DNA from 3 places in the Nonomuraea bangladeshensis genome. Region 3 is predicted to be linked to each of the others. Evidence: riboswitches for the same ligand, from Rfam matches in the RefSeq annotation. Region 3 holds a riboswitch; each other region holds the start of a gene.
What was found. A riboswitch is a leader RNA that binds a small molecule or an ion and turns the genes downstream of it on or off. The one in region 3 is predicted to bind cyclic di-AMP.
Positions count from the first base shown of each region.

Region 1: it holds a riboswitch for cyclic di-AMP, as region 3 does, so the genes downstream of both, ABD292_RS37785 (CHAP domain-containing protein) here and ABD292_RS35345 (CHAP domain-containing protein) in region 3, are expected to answer to the same signal.
Region 2: it holds a riboswitch for cyclic di-AMP, as region 3 does, so the genes downstream of both, ABD292_RS08230 (C40 family peptidase) here and ABD292_RS35345 (CHAP domain-containing protein) in region 3, are expected to answer to the same signal.

Region 1 is NZ_BAAAMV010000012.1:105,786-115,518, forward strand. It holds gene ABD292_RS37755 (taurine ABC transporter substrate-binding protein) at 1-127, opposite strand, end outside; gene ABD292_RS37760 (ABC transporter permease) at 149-928, opposite strand; gene ABD292_RS37765 (YeiH family protein) at 1,022-2,116, opposite strand; gene ABD292_RS37770 (hypothetical protein) at 2,116-2,244, opposite strand; gene ABD292_RS37775 (iron-containing redox enzyme family protein) at 2,340-3,452, opposite strand; gene ABD292_RS37780 (LLM class F420-dependent oxidoreductase) at 3,470-4,339, shown strand; cyclic di-AMP (ydaO/yuaA leader) riboswitch at 4,538-4,679, shown strand; gene ABD292_RS37785 (CHAP domain-containing protein) at 4,694-5,377, shown strand; gene ABD292_RS37790 (TetR/AcrR family transcriptional regulator) at 5,383-5,955, opposite strand; gene ABD292_RS37795 (FBP domain-containing protein) at 6,024-6,530, shown strand; gene ABD292_RS37800 (GlxA family transcriptional regulator) at 6,536-7,489, opposite strand; gene ABD292_RS37805 (DUF6010 family protein) at 7,580-8,002, shown strand; gene ABD292_RS37810 (helix-turn-helix transcriptional regulator) at 7,964-8,938, opposite strand; gene ABD292_RS37815 (ATP-binding cassette domain-containing protein) at 9,001-9,733, shown strand, end outside.
Region 2 is NZ_BAAAMV010000003.1:9,179-18,911, forward strand. It holds gene ABD292_RS08215 (MFS transporter) at 1-597, opposite strand, end outside; gene ABD292_RS08220 (hypothetical protein) at 732-1,586, opposite strand; gene serA (phosphoglycerate dehydrogenase) at 1,829-3,418, shown strand; gene ABD292_RS08230 (C40 family peptidase) at 3,833-4,432, opposite strand; cyclic di-AMP (ydaO/yuaA leader) riboswitch at 4,457-4,598, opposite strand; gene ABD292_RS08235 (3-isopropylmalate dehydrogenase) at 4,711-5,757, shown strand; gene ABD292_RS08240 (branched-chain amino acid aminotransferase) at 5,981-7,078, shown strand; gene ABD292_RS08245 (O-methyltransferase) at 7,100-7,744, opposite strand; gene ABD292_RS08250 (DsbA family protein) at 7,803-8,447, shown strand; gene cimA (citramalate synthase) at 8,636-9,733, shown strand, end outside.
Region 3 is NZ_BAAAMV010000011.1:43,395-53,127, forward strand. It holds gene ABD292_RS35315 (glycosyltransferase family 2 protein) at 1-737, shown strand, start outside; gene ABD292_RS35320 (polysialyltransferase family glycosyltransferase) at 734-1,996, shown strand; gene ABD292_RS35325 (DUF6716 putative glycosyltransferase) at 2,051-3,217, opposite strand; gene ABD292_RS35330 (hypothetical protein) at 3,220-4,164, opposite strand; gene ABD292_RS35335 (aldo/keto reductase) at 4,279-5,100, shown strand; gene ABD292_RS35340 (Gfo/Idh/MocA family protein) at 5,121-6,074, shown strand; cyclic di-AMP (ydaO/yuaA leader) riboswitch at 6,197-6,332, shown strand; gene ABD292_RS35345 (CHAP domain-containing protein) at 6,345-7,058, shown strand; gene ABD292_RS35350 (PadR family transcriptional regulator) at 7,132-7,713, opposite strand; gene ABD292_RS35355 (class II aldolase/adducin family protein) at 7,821-8,504, shown strand; gene ABD292_RS35360 (VOC family protein) at 8,501-9,412, shown strand; gene ABD292_RS35365 (tautomerase family protein) at 9,414-9,620, shown strand; gene ABD292_RS35370 (aldehyde dehydrogenase) at 9,622-9,733, shown strand, end outside.

The DNA.
Region 1 (9,733 bases), on a different contig from region 3:
TGCGCAGCTCCTTGGGGCTGCCGTCGGCGTTGGCGGCGGCGTCGGCGGCAGGGCTCGCGCCGGTGCCGGTCGAGCAGGCGGCCAGGCAGAGGGCGAGCGCCAGGGCGGGGACGAGGCGGAGTTTCATGGGCTGGTGCCTCCGGGGGTTTCAGGCCTTGCCGCGCCAGGGCACGAGCAGGCGCTCGGTGGATTGCAGGAGCGTGTCGATGAGCAGCCCGGAGGCGCCGATGACGAGCAGGCCGAGCACGACGACGTCGGTCTGGTTGTAGCGCTGCGCGTCGCGGATCATGCCGCCGATGCCGGGGACGCCGTTGACGGTCTCGGCGGCCACGACCGTGGTGTAGGCGACCCCGACGGCCACCCGGACGCCGGTGATCACCTCGGGGAGCGCGCTGGGGAGCACCACCCGGTACGGGAGCTGCCAGCGGCGGGCGCCGAGCGAGCGGGCCGCGTACAGGTAGTCGGCGTGCACGCCGCGTACGGCGTCGGCGGTGGCCACGGCCACGGGCGGCAGCGCGGCCACGAACAGCAGCGCGACCTTCGGCGGCTCGTCGATGCCGAGCCAGATGATGAGCAGGCTGAAGTAGGCCAGCGGCGGCAGCGTCCGCACGAACGTGATGAGCGGGTTGAGCAGCGCCCGCACCGTGGGCACGAGCCCGACGACCAGGCCGAGCGCGACGCCGCCCGCGATGCCGTAGAGGCTGCCGAGCGCGATCCTGCGCAGGCTGGTCAGCAGATGCTCCGAGAGCAGGTAGCCGCCGTAGCCGCGCTGCCCGTCGTGGGTGGAGGAGGTGAGCAGGAACTGCTGCCACACCGAGCCGGGCGACGGCACGAACACCTCCGGCCAGAGGTGGGCGGCCGCGACCGCCCACCAGATCGCCCCGAGCAGGATCACGCTCGCGACCCGGAGCCCGACGCCACGGAACACCGGCCCAACCCCTATTCCCTATAAGCGACTGGTTTAGTGGGGAATACGGTAGAGGATCCGGCCCGTGCCGCGCAAGCTGCGGCTTCACCGCCTTCAGGACACGGCGAAGCCCGAGAACAGCGCCAGGGCGAGCGCCAGCGCGACCACCACGTTGACCACGGTCGCCGCCGCGAACACCACGACCGGCCGCCAGCCCGCCTCCCGCAGCGAGGCGACCCGGAACTCCAGGCCGATGCTCACGAAGGCGAGGATGAGGAACCAGGTGCGCAGGTCGTTCGCCACCCCGATCACCTCCTTGCCGTGGGCGGCGGTGACCGCGGTGAGGTACCACGTGGCCAGCACGGAGGCGGCCACGAAGCCGAGCACGAACTTCGGGAAGCGCCGCCACAGCTCCCCCGCGCCGGGCCGGGGCGCGTCCGGCCGCCGCTCCACGCGGAAGGCGAACCAGGCCGTCAGCGCCACCACGACGACGCCGATGAGCGCGTTCTGGGTGACCTTGACGATGGTGGCGATGGCCAGCGCGTCCTCACCGGCGAGCGCGCCCGCGGCGGTCACCGCGGCCGTGGTGTCGATGTTGCCGCCGATCCACGCGCCCGCGACCTCCGGGCTCAGCCCGAGCAGGGTGGCCAGCGCGGGCAGGACGAAGATCGACGGCAGCGCGAAGGCGATCACCAGGCTGGCGCTGTAGGCGAGCTGCTCACGCTTGGCCTGCACGGCACCGGCCGCGGCGATGGCGGCGCTGACTCCGCAGATCGACACGGCGGACGACAGCAGCGCCCGCAGCCGGTCGTCCAGCCCCAGCCTGCCGCCCAGCCACCAGGTGAACAGGAACACCGTGCTGATCAGCACCAGGGCCTGCACGATCGCCGGCCCGGCCGCGGTCACGATCACCTTGAGGTTGATCGACGCGCCGAGCAGCACGAGCCCGGTCTTGATGAAGAACTCGGTGCGGAACCCGCCCGACAGCCGCTCCCGCAGCCCGGCCGCGGTGAGCACCGCGTTGCCGAGCAGGCCGAGGACGATGGCGTACACGGGGAACTCGACGGCCTTGGCCAGGCCCGAGCCGGCGAACCAGGACGGGACGTTCTGCTCCAGGAAGCGGGTGGCGGCCCCGAGCAGCAGGACGGCGAGCACGCCGAGCGCGCTCCACTGCCACGTGCGGGTCGTGACGGCGGTCCCGGCGGTCATCACGGCACCAGGCCGGGCGGGATGACGCCGGCGAGGACGAGGACGAGCAGCGCCAGGCCGAGGAGGGTCGCCGCCCAGTCCTCGTTGAACGCGCTACGGCTCTCAGGAGGTTCTTCTCGGGTGCTCATGGGGGTGCCCCTCTCCGGCGGTCGGCCGATTTCAGGACACCACGGAGTACTAAACCCGTCAAGACCTACTGATTTAGTAGGTTAACCAGGAGATCTCAGGCCGCGACCGTCTCGTCCTCCAGCGAGGTCGCGCCCTGCTCCCAGCGGCCCAGCACGTGCTCCGCCCACAGCCGCTCGACGGCCAGGGCGCACGCCGCGCCGTACAGGATGTCGCCGGTCAGCGACGGCTCCTGCGTCGCCAGGCCCGTGCACAGGTCGTGCGCGGCGATCTGCTCGTGCACGGCGTCGGCCTGGACGTGCTCGTCGTAGAAGCGGGTGGCCTCGGCGTCCCCGCCGAGCCTGCGCAGGGCCGTGGCGTAGCGGCGGTTGGGCAGCGACGAGGTCATCTCCATGGCGGCGAGGTGCCCGGCCAGCGCGCCGCGCAGCCGGCGGTGCAGCCCGAACAGCGACATGACGTTGGAGACGGCCAGCGTGACGCCCGGCACCCGGCCCAGGTAGGCGCCGTAGGAGGCGTCCAGGCCCAGGGCGGTCATCGTGGTGCGGAACAGCTCGGCGTGCATGCGCTCGGCCCTGCCGCCGCCGTACTCGTCGGACTGGACCTCGACCAGCGCGGCCTTGGGCCGGCCGTGCAGGCGCGGGATGCCCCAGGTGTGCGGGTCGGCCTCCTTCAGGTGGTAGATCGAGCGGTGGACGACGAACTCGCGGAACCGGTCGAGGTCGGCCTCGCGCTGGAGGTACGCCGCCAGGCCCGGCCCCTGCTGCTCGTCGTGGGCGACCAGTTCCTTGAGCGCGCGGCGTACCTGCTGGGGCGGCACCGGCTCGGGACGTGGCACGGCGTCCGCGAGCGCGTCCTCCAGGCGGCGTTCGAGCTCGCGCCGGAAGCCCAGGAGCGACGGCTGCCACTCCCAGCGGTCGTCCACCCCGGCGAAGCCTCGGTAGTGCAGCTCGTAGCAGGCGAACAGGGCGAGCTGCAGGTCGCCGTCCGCCAGGGCCGTGGCGCAGGGGCCGGGGGTCGCCGGCGGCGGGTCCAGGTCGGCGGGCGGCCCGGCGAGGCGTTCGAAGAGCTCGGCGGTGAGGGGGCCGCGGGCGGCGGGCAGGTGCATCCGGCTCCGCTGCCCGGGGCCCTCACGTCCAAACCGGGCGCGCCGGGCAGCGCGGCGGTCGCGGGCCGGGCGCGGCGGGCCCGCGATGATGGGAGGGAAGATCACGATGACAGGAGCCACACATGCAGATCGGTGTCGTCTTCCCGCAGTCCGAGATCGGCGCGGACCCGGGCGCCGTACGCGCCTACGGCCGGCGCGTCGAGGAGCTGGGCTTTCGCCACGTGCTCGCCTACGACCACGTCGTGGGCGCCGACCCGGCCGTGCACCAGGGCTGGAGCGGCCCCTATGACGTGCACACGACCTTCCACGAGCCGATGGTGATGTTCGGCTACCTGGCCGCGCTGACGTCGCTGGAGCTGGTCACCGGCATCATCATCCTGCCGCAGCGGCAGGCGGTGCTGGCCGCCAAGCAGGCCGCCGAGGTCGACCTGCTGACCGGCGGACGCTTCCGCATGGGCGTGGGGCTGGGCTGGAACCACGTCGAGTACGAAGCGCTCGGCGCGGACTTCGGCACCCGCGGCAAGCGGATCGAGGAGCAGGTCGCGCTGATGCGCAGGCTCTGGTGCGAGCAGACGGTCACCTTCGAGGGCGAGCACCACCGGGTGAGCGCCGCCGGGCTCGCGCCGCTGCCGGTGCAGCGGCCGATCCCCGTCTGGTTCGGCGCGCAGTCGCCCCCGGCCTACCGGCGGGCCGGGCGGCTGGCCGACGGCTGGTTCCCCCAGATGTCCCCGGGGCCGGAGCTCGACCAGGCCAAGGCCATGGTCGAGGAGGCCGCCACGCAGGCCGGCCGCGACCCGTCCGGGCTCGGCATGGAGGGCCGGGCGGGGTGGACGGGCGACGCCGAGGCGCTGGTCGACCTCGCCGGGCGTTGGCGGGAGGCGGGCGCGACGCACCTCTCGATCAACACGATGGGGGCGGGCCTCGGCCCGGTCGAGGGACACCTGGAAGCCCTGGAGGAGGCCGCCGCCGCGCTCGGGCTGGGACGCGGCTGAGAGCACACCCGCACGTTACCTTCGCCGCCCGTCATGGGGATTTCGTGACCGGGGAATTACGCAGGTCAGGGGGGTGTTGTACGGTCCAGTGAGCGTGGCCGCGACCTCAGCCTCAGAGCGAGTGACCACCGGGCCGCGCTCGCCCGCGTCCGCCTCGCGGACGCCATGTTCGATCCCACTCCCACCGCGGGCGTCCGATGCCCGCGGCCGCTGAATCCGCCACTGGCGGAACCGGGGACCCGTTCTCGACCGGGGTGAATCGGCACGTCCATGTGCCGTAGGGCAGCTTCCGCACGCCCGAACCCGTCAGCTAACCCGGTAAGCGGCATGGAAGCGCAAAGGAGCAAACCCCTCATGGCCATCAGCCGTTTCATCCGTGCCCCGAAGCTGAACGCCGCCAAGCTGGCGCTGAGCGGCGCCCTCGCCGTCTCCGCCCTGGGCGCCACCGCCGCCGTGACCGCGGCCGCCGACAGCGCCCCCGCGCAGCCCGCGGCCGCCGCCGCCGCCGCCCAGCAGGGCGTCAGCAACCGCGACGCGCGCGTCAACGTCACCGCCCAGCAGGTCCTCGACCTCGCCCGCGCCCAGGTCGGCACGTCCGAGAACGCCGACGGCGGCGGCACCAAGTTCCAGCAGTGGTACGCCGACTCGGCCCGCGCCGGCGAGACCGTCCAGCGCGACGGCGGCAACAGGAACGCCTACCTGAACGCCCCCTGGTGCTCGATGTTCGTCTCCTGGGTCGGCGAGCAGACCGGCGCCCGCACCCAGGTCGGCTGGGACGCCTACACCGTCGCCCACGCCAAGTGGTTCGCCGCCAACGACCGCTGGGGCACCGAGGCCAAGCCCGGCGCCGTGGTGTTCTTCTCCTGGAGCGGCAGCAAGAGCCTGAGCGCCATCAACCACGTCGGTTTCGTCGTCAAGGACAACGGCGACGGCACGATCTCCACGATCGAGGGCAACACCGGCAACGGCAAGGTCGAGGAGCGGGTCCGCCCGACCTCCCAGGTCGTCGGCTACGGCTACCCGAACTACGCCGCCTGACCCGCTCACTCCTCCGGAGGCCAGTTCCTGAGCACCGCGTCGAGGGCGTCGAGAGTCCGCGCCCAGGACACGTCCACCTCGCGCGGGGTGCGGGCGAAGCCGCCCTGCGTCTCCAGGCTGACGAAACCGTGGAAGGTGCTGTGCAGCATGCGCACGGCGTCGGTCTGGGCGGGCTCGGGCAGGTCGTAGCCGCGCAGGATGGCCCGGGTCATCTCGGCGTGCCGGCGGGCGGCGCTGGCGTAGGCGGTCTCGTCGTCGAGCTCGATCTGCCCGGCGGCGTACCGGCCGGGGTGCTCCTTGGCGTAGCCGCGGTAGGCGTCGGCGAAGGCCACCAGCGCGTCCTTGCCGGCGCGGCCGGCGAGGGCGGCGGCGGCCCGCTCGGCGAGCTCGGCGAGGGCGAGGACCGCCACCCGCACCCGGAGCTCCTGGGCGTCCCTGACGTGGGAGTAGAGCGCGGCGGGCTTGACGCCGAACCGGCGGGCGAGCGCCGAGACCGTCAGGTTGTGGAAGCCGAGCTCGTCGGCCAGCTCCGCCGCCGCCCGGGTCAGGCGTTCCGCGGTCAGTCCCGCTCGTGCCACGCGCCCTCCATCACTTAAAGCCTTTAAGCATTTGCATAATAGCATTAAGGAAACTAGCCTCGCCGCTCATGAGACCTCTCACCGAGCGCGAGATCCGCGCGTCCCTCATCAACTGCTCGAAGGGTGAGGCCAAGCGCGCCGGCGTGCCGAAGGACCTGCCCGACCAGCCCTGGGACGACCTCGACTTCCTGGGCTGGCGGGATCCGGGCGCGCCGGAACGCGCGTACCTGGTGGCCGAGCGCGACGGCGCCCTCGTCGGGGTGGCGCTCCGCGTGACCTCGGGCGCGGCCCGCGGCTTCACCGCGCGCAGCATGTGCTCGCTCTGCCTGACCACGCACACCAACGGCGGCGTCGCGCTCATGAGCGCCCGCCGCACCGGCGAGGCGGGCCGCCAGGGCAACTCCGTCGGCCAGTACATGTGCGCCGACCTCGCCTGCTCCCTCTACCTGCGCGGCACGAAGGAGGCCGCGGGCGGCGGCGTCATCGACGAGTCCCTCACCCTGGAGGACAAGCTCGCCCGCACCCGGACGAACCTGTACGCCTTCCTGGACAAGGTGGCCGCGAGAGCCGCATGAGCCGGTCAGACCGCGGGACCGCGCGTGCGGAAGGAGGCGCGGTAGGACTGCGGGGTGACGCCGACGACCCGCTTGAACCGATCGCGGAACGCCGTCGCCGAGGTGAACCCGGCCTGCGCCGCGACCCGCTCGACGCCGTGGTCCGTGGTCTCCAGCAGGAGCTGGGCCCGCCGCACCCGGGCGCGCAGCAGCCACTGCAGCGGCGTGGTTCCGGTCTGCTCGCGGAAGCGGCGGCCGAAGGTGCGCTCGCTCATCCCGGCCCGCGCGGCCATGCCGGCCGGCGTCAGCTCGCCGGCGAGGTTGTCCTCGATCCAGGACAGCACCGGCTCCAGCAGTGAGCCGCGCGGCGCCGGCGGCCGGGCGTGCGTGACGAACTGCGCCTGCCCGCCCTCGCGTTCCAGCGGCGTCACCGCCAGGCGGGCCGCGTCGGCGGCGACCGCCGAGCCGAGGTCGCGCCGGATCAGGTGCAGGCACAGGTCGAGCCCCGCGGCGGCGCCCGCGGAGGTGAGGATCTGGCCGTTGTCCACGTAGAGGACGTCCGGCCGCACGTCCACCAGCGGGTACGCCTCCGCCAGCCGCTCCGCCGCGGCCCAGTGCGTGGTGGCGCTGAGCCCGTCGAGCAGCCCGGCGGCGGCCAGGGTGAACGCCCCCACGCAGATGGAGGCGATCCTGACGCCGCCCGCGGCCGCGGCGCGCAACGCCTCCAGCGCGGCCGGGTCGGGCGGGGCGGCCCCCTCGGAGCAGCCGGGCACGACGATCGTGTCCGCCTCGCGCAGCGCCTCCAGGCCGTGCGGGGCGACGATGGTGAAGGCGTCACTCGCGACCTGCGGCGTCACCGCGCAGACCAGCACGCGGTACGCCCGCCGCCCGTCCACCCGGACCCGCCCGAACACCTCGACCGGCGTCGCCAGGTCGGCCGCCACCACCTGGTCCAGCGCCAGAACCGCCACCGTGTGCATGCGGGACACCGTAGGCGGTGGCGGGAACCCGTGGGAAATTGGCGTTCCAGCCACTGGGGCCGGGCGGCGGGCCGGCCCTAGCGTTCCCCCGTGTCCAACCTCATGTCCGTCCTCATGCCGATCCTCATCGGGATCGTCTGCGTCTGCCTGCTCTCCCTGATCCCCGACCCGCACCGCCGCCGGGCCAACGCCGTGCTGGTCGCCGGCGCGGGCGCCGCGTACCTGAGCGGCGGCGGGCTCGGGTACGCCGAGTTCGTCCTGCCGGTCGTCATGACCTACGTCGCCTTCCGCGGCCTCGACAGCTGGACGTGGATCGGCGCCGGCTGGCTGCTCCACACGGCCTGGGACGTCCTCCACCACCTGAACGCCAGCCCCATCCTCGCCTTCGCCGGCGACTCCTCCTTCGGCTGCGCCGTCTGCGACCCGGTCATCGCGCTGTGGTGCCTCGCGGGCGGCCCGCCGGTGCTCGCCCGGCTACGCGACCGGCTGCGCCGGACCGCCCCCGCCGCTTAGGCGCGCCCCGAACGACCGGAGGGCGGCGCGGAAACGCTCCGGCTCCTCGACGGTGAAGGGGACGTCCAGGAAGGCGAGGCGGAGCAGCAGCCACTGCCAGGTGTCGAGCGCCAGCACGGCCCTGGTCCGCCGCTCCCCCAGGGCCTCCAGGTCGGCGTCCTCGTAGGCGAACGCGTCGGCGACGTCGGCCAATGACGCCTCGACGGTGAGGACGACCCGCTCGCGGTCCTTGCCGAGCCCCTGGCGCAGGTAGTCGAGCGCGGTCTCGGCGGGCAGGGGGCGGGGCTCGTACGTGCTGGTCGAGGTGCGCAGGCCGGTGACGCGGTCGAGGCGGAAGACCCGCCAGTCGTCCTTGGCGGTGTCGCGGGCCAGCAGGTACCAGCGCAGGTTGTGGTGCACGTGCCGGTAGGGCTCGGCCCGCCGGGAGGTTACCGCGCCGTCCCTGCCGGTGTAGTCGAAGGTGACGACGAGCCGGCGCTGGATCGCCTCGGCCAGCTCGGCCAGGACGTCGGCGCTGACGCTCGGGGCCCGCGCGGTGCTGGTCTCCAGGCTCGCCCTGAGCTGGGCGGCCCGGTGCCGCAGCCGCTTCGGCAGGAACTGGTCGACCTTGCCGTAGGCGCGGGTGGCGGCCTCGTCCACGCTGCCCTCGGCGGCGCGGCCGGTCGCGGCGAGGGTGGCGAGGCCGAGGAGGGTGGCGATCGCCTCGTCGTCGTCGAGCACCAGCGGCGGCAGCGCGCTGCCCGCCACCAGCCGGTAGTGGCCGCCGGGGCCGGGGCGCGTCCGCACCGGGTAACCGTAGGCGCGCAGGCGGTCGACGTCGCGGCGCAGGGTGCGAGGGCTGACCCCGAGCCGGGCCACGAGCTCGTCGGCGGTGAACGCCCGGCCGGTCTGCAACGTGGCGAGCAGGGCGAGGATGCGCTGGGTGACGTCCGCCATGCCTCCAGTCTCTCCCGGGACGCGGCCAGGAAGTGGCCACATCTGTTCGTAGCGTCGTACGCATGCCGAAGTTCATCCGCATCCGGGGCGCCCGGACCAACAACCTCAAGAACCTGGACGTGGACCTCCAGCGCGGCCGGCTGACCGTGTTCGCCGGGGTGTCGGGGTCGGGCAAGTCGTCGCTGGTGTTCGACACGATCGCCGCCGAGGCGGGGCACCAGCTCAACGAGACGTTCCCGCCGTTCACCCGCAACCGGCTGCCCCGGTGGACCCGTCCCGAGACCGACGAGATCGCCGGGCTCTCCCCCGTCGTGCTGATCGACCAGCGTCGGATCGGCGGGAACGCCCGTTCCACGGTCGGCACGATCACCGACGCCTGGACGTACCTGCGGCTGCTGTTCTCCCGGGCCGGCACGCCGTACGTGGGCGAGTCCAACCGGTTCTCCTTCAACGACCCCGCCGGGATGTGCCCGTCCTGCTCCGGGCTCGGCGAGATCGTCGTGAGCGCCGTCGAACGGTTCCTGGACCTGGACAAGTCGCTCGCCGACGGGGCGATCCTGCTGCCGGGGTTCGGCAACGGCGGCTACTGGTACAGCCAGTACGCCGACATCGGCGCCTTCGACCCCGCCACCCCGCTGCGCGACTGGACGCCCGACGAGCGCGCGGCGCTGCTGTACGGCGGCGAGCACGCCGCCCGGCTCGGCGTCCGGCCGCCGAAGGACTACGAGGGCGTGGTCGAGCGCTTCGAACGCATCTACCTGCACACCTCCGACGACCTGTCCGACCGCAAGCGGG
Region 2 (9,733 bases), on a different contig from region 3:
GGCGAGCAGCAGGATGACCGCGATGGTGAGCGCCATCGCCCGGTAGCTGCCCAGCGTCCCGTGCTCGCCCTCGCCGGTGGCGATGGCGGGGGCGAGCACGCCGCTGATCGCGGTGGCCACGCCGATGAAGACCATGCGCCACTGCAGCAGCGAGGTGCGCTCGTGGTAGTCGTGCGTCATCTCGCCGGGCATGGCCTTGTACGGCACCTCGAACAGCGCGTACGCCGTCGCCGTGGCGAGGAAGCACACCGCGACGTAGGCGGCGGCGGGCACCCCCGTCAGCGGCGGCCCCGCGAAGACCAGGAAGAACGCGACCGGCAGCGTGCAGGCCCCGGCGAGCAGCCACGGCCGGCGCGGGCCCCAGCGCGAGACGGTCCGATCGGACCACCGCCCGACCAGCGGGTTGATGACCAGGTCCCAGACCTTGGGCGCGGTCACCACCACGCCGGCCAGCCACGCGGGCACGGCCAGGAAGTTGGTCATGTAGTAGAGCAGCAACAACCCCGGCACGGCGTTGACCGTGGCCGTGCAGAAGGAGCCGACCCCGTAGCCGAGGCGCACGCCCCGGGGAACCGTGGCCGCGACCGGTGTGATCATCCCCACATTAGAGCCGAGCAACGGCTTGTTTGGGGAGACCCATTCGGCCGGCGGCGGCAGGATAATCCCGCCGCCGCAGGTCAGTCGTGCGCGTCGGCGCACACAGGTGAGTCATGCACGTCGGCGCGCACAGGTCAGTCGCGTACGTCGGCGCACACCACGTGCGCGCCGATCTCGATCATCCGGCGCTCGCTGCGCGCGTCGGCCACCCGGGCCATGAGGATCGGCGCGCCGCTGGCCGCGAACTGCGGCAGCCGGGCCCGCACCAGGCGGTGCAGGTCGCGTACGACGTCCTCGGCGGCCGACATGTGGACCTTGACGTGCAGCATGATCCCGGTGGCCCCGGAGGCGGTGCTCGCCTCGGAGATCCACACGTGGTGCACGAGCGGGAAGTCCATGAGCAACTGCGCGATCGCCTGCCGCAGCGCGGGCAGGATGGGATGGGTGCACCGGCGGTAGCCGGGGTCCACCTGCTGCATCGGGCCCGACAGGTGCGGCCTCGGCGCGGGCACCCACGGGAACGATGGCGCCTGCGGAGCCGGCGGGGCGACCTGGGCCAGCGCGGCACCCCGCGACACGGTGGCCATCGCGCCCGTCGCGTAGGCGGCGGGGGCCGCCCCCGACAGGACGGGCGTGGGCCCGGTCCGCGTCGTGGTGAGGAAGCGCTGGAGATCGTCGATGGGCACGGCCGCGGCGGCTGGTCCGGCCGCGTCGATCACGATCTCCCGCACGCCCGTGACGCGCTGGATGTCCAGGATGGTGTCGGCGTCGCACGCCGACAGGGAATGGCTGCCACGGTGCCGGGCGTAGGTGGTCGCGCTGGTGTAGCCGAGCAACACGCGGTCGCCGGCCTGGGTCGTCCCGAGGACGACCGAACGGTCAGGGCGCACTGCCACCAGGACGCCACCGTCGGCGAGGGCGCCCAGCAGCCGGTGGGGCGTGCCATGCTGGGCGAGAACGTCGGCAAGCGCAGGATTCCCGATGCTCATATGACGAACCATAGGTAGTCGGCCACGGCTTATCAGGCTAATGGCGAATAAATCTCCCGATCAAGACGAAGATGGCCCCGGAGTGGGTGACTTTGTCCTCTACCGGGTAGCCGCCCGTCCGTCTCACATCGTGGGTCCTTCGTGAATGCGTTCACAAGCGCCGGTTAGACTCGGTAGGACCGCCGGGGGATCCATGGACGTGTCCCCCTCATGACTCGCCGGAAGCCCCTAAGGATTCACCTGTGAACAAGCCCGTCGTACTGGTCGCTGAGGAGCTGTCCGAGGCCGGCCTCGCCGTTCTCGGCGCCGATTTCGAGGTCCGCCACACCGACGGCGCCGACCGTTCCCAGCTCCTGCCCGCCCTCGCCGACGTGGACGCCCTCATCGTGCGCTCCGCGACGCAGGTCGACGCCGAGGCCATCGCCGCGGCGCCCAAGCTGCGCGTGGTCGCCCGCGCGGGCGTCGGGCTCGACAACGTCGACGTCGAGGCGGCCACCAAGGCCGGTGTCATGGTCGTCAACGCGCCGACCTCCAACATCACCAGCGCCGCCGAGCAGACCGTCGCCCTCATCCTGGCCAGCGCGCGCAACACCGCCCAGGCGCACGCCGCGCTGAAGAACGGGGAGTGGAAGCGGTCCAAGTACACCGGCGTCGAGCTGGACGAGAAGGTCGTCGGCATCCTCGGATTCGGCAAGATCGGCCAGCTCGTGGCGCAGCGGCTGGCGCCGTTCGGCGTCGAGATCATCGCCTACGACCCCTACCTGCCGCCGGCCCGCGCCGCGCAGCTCGGCGTCAAGCTGGTGAGCCTCGACGAGGTGTTCAAGCAGGCCGACTTCATCACCGTGCACCTGCCGAAGACCAAGGAGACCCTCGGGCTCATCGGCGACGAGGCGCTGCACAAGGTCAAGCCGAGCGTGCGCATCGTCAACGTCGCCCGCGGCGGCATCGTGGACGAGGCCGCGCTCTACTCCGCGATCAAGGAGGGCCGCGTCGCGGGCGCCGGCCTCGACGTCTTCGCCAAGGAGCCCTGCACCGACAGCCCGCTGTTCGAGCTCGACCAGGTCGTCGTCACGCCGCACCTCGGCGCCTCCACCCACGAGGCCCAGGAGAAGGCCGGCACCCAGGTCGCGCGGAGCGTGAAGCTGGCGCTCGCGGGCGAGTTCGTGCCGGACGCGGTCAACGTCCAGGGCGGCGCCGTGGCCGAGGACGTCAAGCCGGGCCTGCCGCTGGCCGAGAAGCTGGGCCGGGTGTTCACCGCGCTGGCCGGCGAGGTCGCCACCAAGCTCGACGTCGAGGTGCGCGGCGAGATCGCCTCCCAGGACGTGCGGGTCATCGAGCTGGCCGCGCTCAAGGGCGTCTTCGCCGACGTCATCGAGGAGCAGGTCACCTACGTCAACGCGCCGCTGCTGGCCAAGGACCGCGGCGTCGCCGTCGAGCTGATCACCAGCTCCGAGAGCCCCGACTGGCGCAACGTGGTGACCGTCCGTGGCGTGCTGGCCGACGGCCGCCAGGTCTCGGTGTCGGGCACGCTGTCCGGTCCCCGCCAGATCACCAAGATCGTCGAGGTCAACGGCTACGAGATGGAGATCGAGCCGACGGCGCACCTCGCGTTCTTCACCTACGCCGACCGTCCCGGCATCGTCGGCGTGGTCGGCCGCCTGCTCGGCGAGCACGGCGTCAACATCGCCTCCATGCAGGTGGCCCGCGACGTCAAGGGCGGCAAGGCGCTCATCGCGCTGACCGTCGACTCGGCGATCCCGGCCGACATCGTCGACCAGATCGTGGCCGAGATCGGCGCCGAGAGCGGCCGTTCTGTGGACCTGGAGGACTGACACTCCCCGCCTCGCGCGAAAGGCCGCCGCCCGGATCGGGCGGCGGCCTTTTCGTCGTCTCAGCTGTCTCAGCATGCGGGATGCTAGGACATCCAACGAGATTCCTCGGTTAACGTGGAAGCACATGCGCCAGGTGCTCGTACTCATTACCTGCCGCGGCGAGGCCTGTTAGGGCAGGTCGGCGACTCGCCGCGGTGAACGGCGTCGCGTCGGCCGGTAAGTCCCTCCCGTCAGTAACGCCTCCTCGCGAAACGAGTTGACGATCATGTACGAGATGTACGCCTGGAACCGTGCGGAAGACCACAAGGACGAGGCCGCCGAGGCCCTGCAGACCGCGCTGGACCGCCGCGACAACGGCGGCGCCCCGCAGGAGTCCGGCCGGTAGGGCCCCGGCTCGCACATCAGGGACGTCGGTCAGAGCACCGACGCGACGGGCATGGGCGGTGCCGGCTCCTCCTGCCGCTCCGCCCACTCCCGCACGCCCTTGCGGTCGGGCCGGACGCCGCCGACGAAGACGCTTCTGCGCCAGCTCGACAGCTTCTCCTCCTTGATGACGTCGCCGGTGCGGGGCGCGTGCACCATGTAGCCGGGCCGGGAGATCATCCCGACGTGGCCGAGGTTGCTGAAGAAGACCAGGTCGCCGGGCTTGAGGTGGTTCCAGGAGACCTTCTTGTCGAATGCCGCGTACTGGTCGGCGGCGACGCGGGGCAGCTGGATCCCCGCCTTCTGGTACGCCCGGAGCATGAGGCCCGAGCAGTCGTAACCGCCCCTGCCGGTCCCGCCCCATAGGTACGGGATGCCCTGTTTTTTCAGGGCGAAGTTCAGTGCGATCTTCCAGGCGGGCCTGCTCTGCCGATCCCGGATCTTCTTGAGTTCCGGACCGGTGAGCGTGGTGGTGAGTGCGCGCTGGTCGAGGGTTTCGGCCTTGGGCGCGCGGCCGGGGTTGTTCTCGTCGGGGGTGGATGCCTGGGCGGGGGAGGCGAGCACGGCGAGGCCGGTCGCGCCCGCCGCCACGAGAATGGCGATGCGAGACAGGGGACTGTCCTTCCATACGGCCGACCGGGTTAGCTGACGGGCTCGGGCTTGGAAGCAGCCCTACGGCGCATGCCGATTCGCCCCTGGGGGAGAGTGGGTCCCCGGCTCCACGCGAACCGCCGCGTGGATTAGGCAGGGCACGGACGCTAACGAATCAGTCAAAAGATCGCAAACCTTCACAAATCGGACTTTTCTGGAACAGTCCGAAAAATGAGACCGAGTGTTCGTCAGGCGAGACGAGCCGGTAAGGTACCGGCATGGAGTCGCGTAACATCCGCTTGGCCGTCATCCCCGGCGATGGCATCGGCACCGAGGTCGTCACCGAAGGGCTCAAGGTCCTCGAAGCCGTCGGCACGAAGATCGAGCCCACGCACTACGACCTGGGCGCGGCGCGATACCACCGCACCGGCGAGACGCTGCCCGACTCGGTGCTGCAGGAGCTGCGCGGCTACGACGCGATCCTGCTCGGTGCGGTGGGCGACCCCAGCGTGCCGCCGGGCATCCTGGAGCGCGACCTGCTGCTGCGGCTGCGCTTCGAGTTCGACCACTACGTCAACCTGCGCCCGGTCAAGCTCTTCCCCGGCGTCGAGACCCCGCTGGCCGACACCACGGCCGAGGACATCGACATGATCGTGGTCCGCGAGGGCACCGAGGGCCTCTACGCGGGCACCGGCGGCGCCATGCGGCGCGGCACGCCGCACGAGATCGCCACCCAGGAGTCGCTCAACACCGCCCACGGCGTCGAGCGCGTCGTCCGCTACGCCTTCGACAAGGCCCAGAGCCGCCCGCGCAAGAAGCTGACGCTGGTCCACAAGACCAACGTCCTCACCTACGCCGGCGACCTGTGGCAGCGCACGGTCAACCGGGTGGCCGAGGAATACCCCGAGGTCAGCACCGACTACTGCCACATCGACGCGGCGTCGATGTTCTTCGTGACCCAGCCGGGGCGCTTCGACGTCGTCGTCACCGACAACCTGTTCGGCGACATCATCACCGACCTCGGCGCGGCCATCGCGGGCGGCATCGGCCTGGCCGCGAGCGGCAACATCAACCCCGAGCGCACGGCGCCCAGCATGTTCGAGCCGGTGCACGGCAGCGCCCCCGACATCGCGGGCCAGGGCAAGGCCGACCCGACCGCCACCATCCTGTCGGTCGCCATGCTCCTCGACCACCTCGGCCTGAGCGCCGAGGCGGCCAAGGTCGAGCAGGCGGTCGCCGACGACATCGTCGAGCGGCTGACCGGCTGGACCGGCCGCACCACCTCGCAGATCGGCGACGACATCACCGCGCGAGTATCCGGCTAGGGCCGCCTAGCCTCCCCACGCGCCTGGCGGTCCGCACCCGGATCGCCAGGCGCTTTTTGCTGTCCGAAGTGGCCGAATCGCCCAACGGCAGCTTGTCATCCCATATGGCGAGACAATAGGAAGTACTAGCTGCCTTCGGGCAGCACTGCCGCGCTGTAGCGGGTCCACGGACCCTCAGGATTCGGTAGATTTTCGCGAAATCGCAGAGAGAAGGACCATCGTCATGACCATCGCTCAGAAGCTCAGCTTCGACGTGCAGCTATCCGACCACGCTCGCACCGCGGCCGAGCGGGAGCAGGTACTGACGAACCCCGGATTCGGGCAGTCCTTCACCGACCACATGATCATCATCGACTACACCGAGGGGCGCGGCTGGCACGACGCCCGGCTGGCGCCGTACGGGCCGCTCTCGCTCGACCCGGCCACCGCGGTCTTCCACTACGCGCAGGAGCTGTTCGAGGGCCTGAAGGCGTACCGGCAGGCCAACGGCTCCATCGTGATGTTCCGCCCGTACGCCAACGCCGCCCGCTTCAACCGCTCGGCCGCCCGCATGGCCATGCCCGAGCTGCCCGAGGAGACGTTCGTCGAGTCGCTCGAACTCCTCGTCCGCACCGACGAGGAGTGGGTGCCGACCACCGAGGGGCACAGCCTCTACCTGCGGCCCTTCATGATCGCCACGCAGGCGGGGCTCGGGGTCAACTACCCGTCCAGGACCTACTCGTACATGGTCATCGCCTCGCCGGCGGCGTCGTACTTCAGCGGCGGCGTCAAGCCCGTCTCGGTGTGGCTGTCCACCGAGTACACCCGGGCCGCCCCCGGCGGCACCGGCTTCGCCAAGTGCGGCGGCAACTACGCCGCCGCCTTCGTCGCCCAGCGCCAGGCCGTCGAGAACGGCTGCGACCAGGTCGTGTGGCTGGACGCCCAGTCCCACGAGTACGTCGAGGAGATGGGCGGGATGAACCTGTTCTTCGTCTTCGGCAACAAGCTCGTCACGCCCGCGCTGACCGGCACCCTGCTCCCCGGCATCACCCGCGAGTCGATCCTGGAGCTGGCCGGCGACCTCGGCCTGGAGACCGAGGAGCGGCTCATCTCGGTCGACGAGTGGCAGTCGGCGTGCGAGTCGGGCGAGCTGACCGAGGTCTTCGCCTGCGGCACGGCCGCCGTGGTGACCCCGGTCGGCTCGGTCAAGGGCGCCGACCGGGCCTGGACGGTCGCCGACGGCACGCCCGGCCCGGTGACCATGCGGGTGCGCGAGGAGCTGGTCGGCATCCAGTACGGCGCCCGCCCCGACGCCCACGGCTGGGTCCACAAGATCGCCTGACCTCGGGGACCCGCGCCCGTCTCAGTGCTTGGTGATCAGCGTCATGCCGTCGGCGACCGGCAGCATGAGCACGCTCACCCGCGGGTCCTCGATCACCAGGTCGTTGAACTGGCGGATCTCCACCGTGGTCGGCTCGTCGTGGGACGGGTCGGCCACGTGCCCGCGGCGCAGCGTGTTGTCGGCGATCAGCAGCCCACCCGGCCGCATGCGCTCGATCAGCAGCTCGTAGTAGCCGGGGTAGTTGCCCTTGTCGGCGTCCACGAAGGCCAGGTCGACGGTCTGGTCGAAAGCGGCGAGGGTGTCCAGCGCCGGGCCCAGGGTGAGCGTCACCCGGTCGGCCACCCCGGCCTCCGCCCAGTAGCGGCGCGCGATCGAGGTCCACTCCTCGCTCACGTCGAAGCAGTGCAGCCGGCCGCCCCGCAGGCCCCGGGCGATGCAGACCGACGAGTAGCCGGTGAACGTGCCCACCTCCACGGCCACCTGGGGGGCCATGAGCTGGGTGATCATCGTGAGGAACGTGCCCTGGTCGGGGGAGATCTGCATCCCCGCGCTGTCGCCCGTGACCTCCATGGTCTCCTGGGCCAGTCGCTCCAGCAGGGGGTCGGGCTTGGTCGAGTGCTCGTACACGTAACGCGCCACGGCCGGGGTCAGGAGGTCTGCCTTCATACGGACATTGTTTCCGTTCCGGTAGGGTCTGCGCGATCGACAAGCTGAGAGTGGGCGAATGATGAAGCGGTTGGTGGCGGTCGCGGTCGCGTGCGCGGTGATCGCGGTGCTCGGTGTGCTGGCCTTTTCCGAGCCGGGGGAGAGCTCGGCCGAGGTGCGGCTGACCCGTCAGCTCGACGGGTCCATGGTGCTGGCGGACCGCGGCGGCGATGCTCCCGTCCTGGACGTTTACGAAGATTTTGACTGCCCGGTCTGCAAGGACATGCACGCCAAGGTGGATCCGACGATCCAGCGGCTGGCGCGTGAGGGCAAGGTCAAGGTCGTCTTCCACGCCGTGACCATCTTCCGCGACGAGCCCATGCGCTCCAACTCCATCCGCGCCGCCGCGGCCGCGCGCTGCGTCCCCGAGTCGAGCTGGCTGGCCTTCCGCGACGAGCTGTACGCCATCCAGCCGGCCCCGCACGGCGTCGCCTCGGGCTTCACCGTCGAGGAGCTGGTCGGGGCGGCCAGGAAGGCGGGCGCGCAGGTGGACAGCTGCGTACGCGACCAGTCGTACGCCGACGCGCACCTGGCCGAGACCGCGAAGGTCCGGCTGGAGGGCACCCCCACGCTGCTGCTGGACGGCAAGCTGCTGGGCGGCGAGGCGTTCGACCCGCAGGCCCTGGAGCGTGCCGTCACGGGCGGTGGCGGCGTCACCGTGTAGGCGTCCGAGCAGTGAGATCCTTGTGCCGAATGGTGGAAACGTATGGCAGACTGATGAGCACCATGTTCTACGGTCTGCTCATTATCGGCAGGCGCGCTGGCTGACACAGGGACACCGCCAGCGCGCAGACCTCTCACGTCCGTGAGGGGTCTTTTTGTTTTCCAGGGATCTCCAGAAGGAAGAAGCTCATGGCCGATGACCGGTTCCACGTATATGACACGACACTGCGTGACGGCGCGCAGCAGGAAGGGCTCAACCTGACCGTCGCCGACAAGCTGGCCGTCGCGCGTCACCTGGACGGACTGGGCGTCGGTTTCATCGAGGGCGGCTGGCCCGGAGCCAATCCCAAGGACACCGAGTTCTTCAGGCGTGCTCGCACCGAGCTCGACCTGAAGCACGCGCAGCTCGCCGCGTTCGGCGCGACCCGCCGGGCCGGGGTGAAGGCCGCCGACGACCCCTTGGTGGCCGCATTGCGCGAATCCGGCGCGCCCGTCGTGACCCTTGTCGCCAAGAGTCACGACCGGCATGTCGAACTGGCCCTCCGCACCACGCTGGAGGAGAACCTCGCGATGATCCGCGACACGGTCTCCCACCTGCGTGCGGAGGGCCAGCGGGTCTTCCTGGACGCCGAGCACTTCTTCGACGGCTACAAGTCCAACCCCGCGTACGCGCTGGAGGTGCTGCGCACCGCCGCCGAGGCGGGCGCCGACGTCATCGCGCTGTGCGACACCAACGGCGGCATGCTCCCCGACGAGCTGGCCGACATCGTCCACGAGGCCGTCCAGGCCGGGGCCAGGGTCGGCATCCACTGCCACGACGACACCGGCTGCGCGGTCGCCAACACGCTCGCCGCGGTCCGTGCCGGCGCCACCCACGTGCAGGGCTGCGCCAACGGCTACGGCGAGCGCTCGGGCAACGCCAACCTCTTCACCGTCGTCGCCAACCTGCAGCTCAAGCGCGGCTTCGACCTGGTGCCGCAGGCCGCGCTCGCCGACATGACGCGCATCGCCCACGCCATCACCGAGGTGACCAACGTCACCCCCAACTCGCACGCCCCCTACGTCGGCATGTCCGCCTTCGCGCACAAGGCCGGCCTGCACGCCAGCGCCATCAAGGTCGACCCCAACCTCTACCAGCACATCGACCCCGCCGCCGTCGGCAACGACATGCGCATGCTGGTCTCCGACATGGCCGGTCGCGCCTCCGTCGAGCTCAAGGGCCGCGAGCTGGGCTACGAGCTGACGGGCGAGCACACCAAGGCGCTGGTCGAGCGGGTGAAGGAGCTG
Region 3 (9,733 bases):
CCGCCGCGTCCGGCCGGTACGTGACGTACCTGGACGGCGACGACTGGCTCGCGCCCGGCTACCTGGCCCGGCTGGTCGAGGCGGCCGACGGGCTCGGCTGCGATTTCGTGCGCGTCGACCACGTGCAGGTCGAGGGCCGCAAACGGGTCGTGCACCGCGCCCCCCTGGCGCGGAGGGGCGTGGTGCTCGACCCCCGCGAGGCGATCCTGCCCGCGGACACGCGCACGATGGTGGACTACCCCTACGCCTGGGCCGGGATCTACCGGCGCTCGCTGGGCGACCTGCTGCGTTTCCCCGGCTCGCTGCACACGGCCGAGGACCGGCCGTGGATCTGGCGGCTGCACCGGGAGGCGGCCACGTTCGCCGTGGTGTCGCTGGCCGGGGTGTTCTACCGCCGCCAGGTCGCCGGCTCGCTCACCCAGATCGGCGACGAGCGGCAACTGCACTTCTTCGACGCCTTCGAGCTGGTGCTCAAGGACCTGGAGCCGGAGTTCCTGCCGAAGGCCGTACGGACCTTCTGCGCCCTGTTCGCCCACCATCTGGAGCTCGGCGAGCGGTTCGCGCCGCCGCTGCGCGCCCGCTTCGAGGAGCGGGGCGTGCTGATGGTGTCCTCGCTGCCGCGCGAGCTGGTGGCCGAGGCCGTGACGCGGATGCCCGCCGAGCGGGGGGCGCTGCTGCGCGCCCTGCTGCCCGGACTGCCCCCCGACCCGTACGCCAGGATCCGGAGCGCCCCATGAAGGTCTTCTACGCCTCGACCCTGTTCGGGGCGATGACGCTGGCCGCCGCGATCGACGACGGCCGTTTCGGCGACGGCCGGCGGCTGCTGATCGTGTCGAACAACGCGGCCGTCCCCGAGGTGGCGACGCCGCTGGAGGAGACGCCCGGCTTCGCGGCGCTGCGCGGGCGCTTCGACGAGGTGCGCTCGTGGAACGAGCTGATCGCGCCGCTGCATCCGTCCGACTGGCGGGCGCGGGTGATCGAGGTGCCGATGACCGAGCGGCTGATCCGCTCCCACTGGGGCCTGGACGACGTCGAGGAGCTGGTGCTGGAGTCGATCGCGGTGCCGCCCGCCCGGACGATCGGCGGGCTGGTGCGCGACTGCCCGATCACCGTCTACGCCGACGGGCTCATGAGCTACGGCCCCACCCGCGACCCGCTCCCCGCCGAGATCCACCGCCGCGTCACCCGGCTGCTCCACCTGGACCTGGTGCCGGGGCTGACGCCGCTGCTGCTCAGCGAGTACGGCGTGCCGGCCGAGACGCTGCCGGGCGAGCGTTTCCTCGCGGTCGTCGCGGAGGTGGCAGGGGCGCCCGGGGCCGCGGCCCCCGCCCTGCCACAGGGCGCACCGGTCGTCCTCGGCCAGTACCTGTCGGCGCTGGAGTTGCTGAGCGCCGAGGAGGAGGCCGGGCTGCACGAGGGGATGCTGGCGGCGCTGGCCGCCCGCGGCCACGACCACGTGGTGTTCAAGCCGCACCCGGCGGCCGGGCGGCGGCACGCCCGGCTCCTGCGGGAGGCGGCCGGGCGGCTCGGGGTGCGGCTGTCGGTGCCCGGGGAGAACGTGCCCGCCGAGGTGTGCTTCGCGGCGCTGCGGCCCGAGCTGGTCGTGGGCTGCTTCTCGACCGGGCTGATGACCGCGCGGCGCTACTTCGGGCTGCCGGTCGCCTCGTACGGGACGGAGCTGGTGCTGGAGCGCCTGACGCCCTACGAGAACAGCAACCGGGTCCCGCTCACCGTCGTGGACGCGCTGCTGCCCCGGCTGACGGCGGACGGCGTCATCGAGGAGCCGCCGCCGGTGGACCTGGCCGGGCTGGTGCGCGCGGTCGGCTACTGCATGCAGGCCGAGGCGTATCCGGGGTTGCGTCCGGCGCGGATCGACTTCGACGCCCGCTACTTCAAGCGCAGGCGGCTGGAGGTGCTGGGCCTCCTGGACCGGCCGGCGTCGTCCCGCCCGAAGGCGCTGGAACGCCTGCGCCGCCGCCTCCGCCCACTCGCCTGAACGCCCGGCCCCGCCTTCGGACGCTCGGCTGAGCGCCCGGCCCTCTCCGGCCGCTCAGCCGAGGGCTGTCAGGTAGCGGCGCACTCGTTTCCTCGCCTTGTATCCGGCTCGCAGCATCGACGGGTGGACCTCCACCCGCAGCCGGGCCCGCCGCCGCGCCGCCGCGTGCTCGGGGCCGTCCAGCAGGGACGTGGCGGGCCCGCCCGGCCCGGCGGACACCAGCCGGGCCAGCAGCCGGGTCCAGTCGTCCCGTTCGGCGGGATGGAAGTAGTTGGCCGCGCACCAGGCGGGCGAGGCCGCGCGGAAGGCGCCCGCGGCCAGGTCGTCGAGCGTGCCGAGCAGGCCGCTGCCCTCGAACACCACGTTGATCATCTCGGCGCTGACGCCGAAGTCGGTCAGCACCAGCGACGGCACGCCCAGCGCGATCGCCTCCAGCGCCGCCGTCGAGCTGACGGTGACGAACCCGGCCGCGTTCGCGAGCTGCTCGTGCATCGGCCCGGCGGCGAAGCGCAGCCGCCCCGGCTCGCCCATCTCGCGCCAGAGCCGCTGGTAGTGGTGGCGTTCGCGGTGCGTCTGCCGTTCGTCCTCCAGGGCCCGCAGCTTGACCACGACGTCCAGGTCCGGCCGGCGCCGGGCCAGCTCGGCCAGGGCGCTCAGAATCTGTTCGCGCTGCTCGCGCCCGCGCGGCACCTTGGCCTGGGTGGCGAAGACCACCCGGTCGCCGCCCGCCGGGGCCGCGCCCGCGCGCAGGAACGGCAGCCGGGCCAGCCCGACCGCCCCTCCCCCGCCGAGCCGCCCGGCGATCTCGCCGAACTCGGCCACCTCCCGCTCGCTGTGCACCACGAACAGGTCGCAGCCGCTGCGGTAGATCCACGCCTTCTCCGTCGCCGGCACCGAGATGCCCGGCAGCCCGCTGACGAACACCGGCCGGGGCCGCAGCCCGTCCAGCACGCCGGACACGAGCACGTCCACCACCGGCCCCGTACAGGCCACGAGGATCACGTCGGGCCGGGTGCGCTCGGCGAGCCGGCGCACCGACCGGGCCGACAGCACCGGCGGCGCCGGCCGCCCGCGCCCGCTCACCGCGGCGGCGATCTGCTCGGGCGAGGGCGCGATCGGCGTACGGACCACCACCAGGTCCGCGGACGAGCCCTCGGGCAGGTCGTCGAGCAGGCAGGCCGCCCACTTCAGGTACGAGTCGGAGTCGGCCACCGCCAACACGTTCAACCAGGCACTCCTGTCAGATGCGAGCGCAGGGCGGGGGCCGCCCTGCTGGTCCACCAGTCGTCAGGCACGTCCACGGGCTCGACGGCGACGCCGCGCGGGCCGAGCAGGACCCGCAGCGAGGTGACGGCGGTCGAGGGGAGGCTGAGCACCCGCTGGTCCGGGCGCAGGCCGCGCAGGGTCAGCTCGGCGGGCGCGCCGGCGTCGTGCACGGTGACGCCGGGCAGCTCCCCGATGAGCGCCACGTCCACCGGGTCCTCGCGGCGGTGCGGGTAGTAGGCGAGCGGCTCGCGGGCCGCCAGGTCGGTCAGCCAGCGCAGGTAGCGGCCGCGGTGCACCAGGCCGTTGCGGACGAGCGAGGTGCCGAGCACGACCGTGTGCTCGTCGGGGCCGTACGGGCTCGGCGGCTGGGCGCGCAGCCAGGCGAAGTCGTGCCGGACCAGCTCGACGCCGGCGGCGCGGACGGCCTCGGCGAGCTTGTCGTCCACGTCGAGCGCGGTGAAGACCGACACCCGGCTGAGGCGCAGCCGCAGCGCGGCGGCCAGGCCGAGTGCGGTACGCGGCGCGGACGGCTCGGCGCGGGCGCGCAGCAGGGGGCGCGACGGCCCGGCCGCCAGCAGCTCCAGCAGGCGCAGCGTGGCGAGGCCGTCGTCCACGATGACGACCCGGCCGGGCCACGACGCCAGCCAGCGCACCTGCACCCTGCCGGAGAAGGCGTCGCCGACCGCGAGGACCCGGCGCGGCATGCGCTCGTGCGGATCGGCCAGCACCAGCCCGTCGGGCGCGCCGAGGGAGCGCAGCTCCGCGCGGGTGGCCTTCAGCGCGCGCAGCCCCGCGCGCGGCACGACCGTGGTCACGGGCCCGAGGAGCCCCGCGTGGTGGGCCTCGACGGCGCACAGCATCTGGAGCGGCGACTCCACCCAGGCCGACGCCTGTCCGACCACTCCTGCCCCTCCCGGCCGATGGGCCTCCCAGCAGGGTGATGGCCCGTCCATGACGCCGTTAAGTTACCCCTGCCGCCTTAAGCCGCCAGGAACGCGACGTGAACAATGGACACTATGAACTCGCTCATGCTCAACACCGACGGCGTGCAGATCCCGCAGCTGGGGTTCGGCGTCTGGCAGGTCCCCGGCGACGAGGCCGAGCAGGCCGTGCGCACCGCGCTGGAGGCCGGCTACCGGCACATCGACACGGCCGCCGCCTACGGCAACGAGGAGGGCGTGGGCCAGGCCGTGCGCGCCTGCGGGCTGCCGCGCGAGAAGGTGTTCATCACGACCAAGCTGTGGAACGGCGACCACGGCCGCGCCGAGCAGGCCTTCGACGAGAGCCTGGCCCGGCTGGGCCTCGATTACGTCGACCTCTTCCTCATCCATTGGCCGGTGCCGCGGCAGGACAAGTACGTCCAGGCGTGGAAGGCCCTGGAGAAGATCTACCGGGACGGCCGGGCCAGGGCGATCGGGGTGTCCAACTTCACCGTCCCCACGCTCACCCGGCTGATGGAGGAGACGGGCATCACGCCGTCGATCAACCAGATCGAGCTCCATCCCTACCTGCAGCAGCGCGAGATGCGCGAGTTCCACGAGGCCAACGGCATCCTCACCGAGGCGTGGAGCCCGCTCGGCCAGGGCAGGGGCCTGCTGGACGATCCGGCGCTCGCGGTGCTGTCGGGCAAGTACGGCAGGACGCCCGCCCAGATCGTGCTCCGCTGGCACCTGCAGCTCGGCAACGTGGTGATCCCGAAGTCGGTCACCCCGGCGCGCATCAAGGAGAACATCGACGTGTTCGGCTTCATCCTCGACACCGAGGACATGGCCGCCATCGGAGCCCTCAACCAGGGCAAGCGCCTCGGGCCCGACCCCGACACCTTCAACGCCACCTGAACCCTCTACGATCTCGCCTTGTGCGAGATTTTGCGTGGGGCATAGCGGCGACCGGCGGCATCGCCCAGACCGTGGGGACGGCCATCGCGGCCGAGCCGGGCATGCGGGTGGCCGCCGTCGGCTCCCGCGACCTCGGCCGGGCGCGGGCGCTGGCCGCGACGCTCGGCGCGGAGTCGGCGTACGGCTCCTACGAGCAGCTGTGCGCCGACCCGGCCGTGGACGCGATCTACGTCGCCACGCCCCACGCCCAGCACCTCCCGGTGGCCGCGGCCGCCATCGCGAACGGCAAGGCCGTGCTGTGCGAGAAGCCGCTCGCGGCCAGCGTGGCCGACGCCGAGACGATGGTGCGCCTGGCGCGCGAGGCGGGCGTCTTCCTCATGGAGGCCATGTGGATGCGGTTCAACCCGCTGATCCGCATGATCGCCACCGACGAGCGCTTCGGGGAGATCCGCTCGGTGCAGGCGTCCTTCGGCTTCGCCCATCCCTATGACGAGGCGCACCGGCTGTGGGCTCCCGAGCTGGGCGGCGGCGCGCTGCTCGACCTCGGCATCTACCCGTTCGGGCTGGCGCAGCTGCTGCTCGGCATGCCCGAGAGCCTGCGCGTCACCGGGGCGCTCGCGCCCAACGGCGTGGACGCCGAGGCGGCGGGGCTGCTGACGTACTCCGGGGGGCGGCACGCCGTGGTGGCGACCTCGTTGCTCGCGCACTACCCCAACTCCGCCCACGTGGTCGGCACGGGCATGCGGGCGGACATCCCGGCGGCGTTCTGGGCGCCGGAGCGGATCGTGCTGTCCGCGCCCGGCATGGAGCCCGAGGAGCATCTGCTCGATCCGGCCGACAACGGCTACGCGGGTGAGGTGCGCGAGGTGCGTGCCGCGGTGGCCGAGGGACGGACCGAATCGGCGATCATGCCGCTTGACGAATCCCTTGCCATGATGGGGCTGCTGGCCGACGCCCGGCAACAACTGTCCTGACCAGCCCTTTAGGGATTTGTCATCTCCTTGCCATGTGTATTACCTTATGGGGCGTCTCAGGGCATACGTCCGTTTTGTCGGAGTATGTCTGACCATCGCAAGTGAAAGAACATCACAGGATCGTCCTGTGACCGCTGAATCCGCCACGCGCGGAACCGGGGACCCACGTCCTTTGGGGTGAATCGGCACCACGTGCCGTAGGGCAGCTTCCACGTCCGAACCCGTCAGCTAACCCGGTAAGCGGCATGGAAGCAAGGAGTAACCCCCTCGATGGCCAAGCACGGCTTCACCGCTGCCCGAAAGATGAAGATCGCTTACGCCGTCCTCGGCACGGCCGTGGCCGCCGCCGCGCTCGGCCCGCAGGCCGCGAACGCCGAGACCGCCTCGGCCGCAGGACAGCACAGCAGCACCGTCAAGAGCACTGTCAAGAGCACCAAGAACCCGGTCGACCACGCCGCCCAGCGCTCCCGCGCCGACGAGAACAAGATCCAGGTCACCGCCGACCAGGTGCTGTCCATGGCCCGCTCCCAGGTGGGCACCAGCGAGAACGCCGCCGGCGGCGGCACCCCGTACCAGCGCTGGTACGCCGACTCGAAGCGGGCCGCCGAGACCATCGCCCGCGACGGCGGCACCCCCGCCGGCTACCTCAACGCCCCCTGGTGCGCGATGTTCGTCTCCTGGGTCGGCGAGAAGACCGGCGCCCGCCCGCAGATCGGCTGGGACGCCTGGACCGTCGCCCACGCCAGGTGGTTCAAGAACAACGACCGCTTCGGCACCGTCGCCAAGCCCGGCGCGGTGGTCTTCTTCTCCTGGAGCGGCAGCAAGGACCTCGACGCCATCAACCACGTCGGGTTCGTCGAGAAGGACAACCAGGACGGCACCATCTCCACCATCGAGGGCAACACCGGCAACGGCAAGGTGGAGGAGCGCGTCCGGCCGAAGTGGCAGGTCGTCGGCTACGGCTACCCCGAGTACGCCTCCTGACCTCACCCACGTACGAGCGCGCGGCCCCATCGCCCGGGGACGCGCGCTCGTCGCGTGTGCGGCCCCGCCCGCGTCAGGGCGTGGGCTCCTCCAGCAGCCGCAGGCTCTCGCGGGCCCACTCGGCGCGGGCCGTCGCGACCGCGATCTGCCCCGCGAAGACGTGCGCCTTCAGCGCGGCGATGCGGTCGTGCTCGGCCGCCGGGCGGTTCTTCAGCCGCTCCTTGAGCAGGGGCGTGTCCTTGGCCAGCAGCGCCTCCCTGTGCGCCCGCCACTCGGCGGCGAGCTGCTCCTGCTCGGCGATGAACGCCTTGAGCACCGATGCGGCCCGGTCCGGCTCGATCATGTCGAAGAACAGCGCCTGCAGGAAGAAAGCGTCCCGCGCCGGCGGCGGGGTGTGGGAGGTGCCGAGCCAGGCGCGCAGCTCCGCCAGGCCGCGTCCGGTGATGGAGTAGACGGTCCTGCTCAGCCTGGTGCCCCGGATCTCCTTCTGGCCCTCGATGAGGCCGGCCTGCTCCATCTGGCGCAGCGTGGGATAGATCTGGCTCTGCGGCGCCGACCACACCCAGCGCGGGGCGGCCTCGAAGAAGCGGGTCAGCTCGTACCCGTTCATGGGGCGCGCCTCCAGGACGCCGAGCAGCGCGTGCTGAAGCGACATGCCCTCCAGCATAGGGAGAGCATGATCCGTTCCTCTAGAACAGGTATGGAGATACATGTATTGTCCTCCCTGTCTTCGGGAACGATCTCGCGAGGAGGCGGGCGGCGGTGCGCACGGCTGAAGCCGGACCCTTACCGGAAGAGCACTTACGGACCGAGCTGGCCCTGGCCGGGCGGGCGCTGGCGGCGGCGGGGCTGGTGACCGCGTTCGGGCACGTCTCGGTCCGGACCGGCGCCGACCGGCTGCTCATGACTCCACCCGTGCCCCTCGGCACCCTCACGGCCGCGTCCCCGTACGCCGAGCTCCCCCTCGACGCCGCCGAACTGCCCGGCGGAGCGCCGCGCGAGGCGTGGATCCACGTCGAGATCGCCCGCGCCCGCCCCGGCACCGGCGCGATCTGCCGGGCACAGCCGCCTGCCGCCACCGCGCTCGCCGCCGCCGGGGTGCCCATCCGGCCACTCCACGGGCAGGGCGCCTTCCTCGGGCCCGAGGTGCCCGTGCTCGACGACGCCGTGCTCGTCCGCGACCGGGCCCGCGGCCGGGCGCTCGCCGACCGGCTCGGCGACTCCCCCGCCCTGGTCATGCGGGGCAACGGCGCGGTCACCGCCGGCGCGAGCGCCGGCGAGGCCGTCGCCCTTATGTGGGTGCTGGAGGCCAGCGCCCGCATGAACGCCACCGCCGCCGCGGCCGGAACCCCCGTCCCCCTCACCCCCGCCGAACAGCGGGCGTGGCGGTCCGCCGCGCCCGAACTCCTCGCCCGCATCTGGTCCCACCTCCGGGAGTCGTCATGATCGAATTGACGGACATCGCCTACGTCCGCTCCGGCGCCGCCGACCTGGACACCGCCGTGCGCTTCGCGGTCGACGTCGTCGGCATGGAGCTCACCGCCCAGGAGAACGGCGTCGCCTACCTGCGCGCCGACCAGCGCCACCACTGCCTCGCCCTGGTCGAGGGCGAGTCCGGCGTCATCAGCTCCGGCTTCACCGTCCGCGACGAGGACGCGCTGGCCGCCGCCGAGACCGAGCTGGAGAAGGCGGGCGTGGCCGTCGCGCGGGGCGGCGCCGAGGAGGCCCGCTCGCGCCGGGTCCGCGACTTCCTCTCCTTCGACGACCCCTTCGGCAACCGGGTCGACCTCGTCATCGACCAGGTGACGCTCACCGCCCCCGTACGGCACGGCCGCGAGGCCGGCATCACCGAGTTCGGCCACCTGTGCCTGGACGCGCCCGACGTGCGCGAGGCGTACCGCTTCTGGAACGGCCTGTTCAACGCCCGCGTCTCCGACTGGATCGGCGACTGGGCCTGCCTCATGCGCATCGACCAGGTCCACCACAAGCTCGCCGTCTTCCAGGGCAGCCGGCCGGGGCTCTGCCACATCAACTTCCAGGTGGACTCGCTCGACGACGTCATGCGCAACTGGCACTTCCTGGAGGCGAACGGCGTCGAGATCGAGATGGGCCCCGGCCGCCACCCCCAGTCCACGGCCGTGTTCGTCTACTTCAAGGGCCCCGAGGGCATCACGTACGAGTACTCGTGGGGCGTGCGCCTCATCACCGACGAGGACGCCTGGCGCCCCCGCTACTTCGACCCCGCCGAGCCGGGCTCGATCGACATGTGGCAGGGCCCCACGCGGCGCGTCCACACCCAGCCGCAGATCCGCCGTCCCCTGCCGGGGCGGCCCGTCACGGGAAGCGAGGGCTGACATGCCGCTGGTCGAGGTGTCCCTGTCCGAAGGGCGTGATCCGGCCGCGATCCGGGCGCTCATCCACGAGCTGCACGCCGCCGTGGAGCGGGCGATCGGCTCGCCGGCCCAGAGCATCAGGGTGATCGTCAGGGAGGTGCCGCGTACGCACTGGGCGGCCGGCGACCAGACGCTCGCCGAACGCGACGAGATCAGCAAGGGCGGTTGACGTGGAGTTCTTCGGGCACGTGATCGACGGCGCCGAGGTCGTCTCGGCGGGCGGCGAGACCTTCGCCAGCGTCGATCCCTACACCCGCGAGCCGTGGGCCGAGGTCGCGCTCG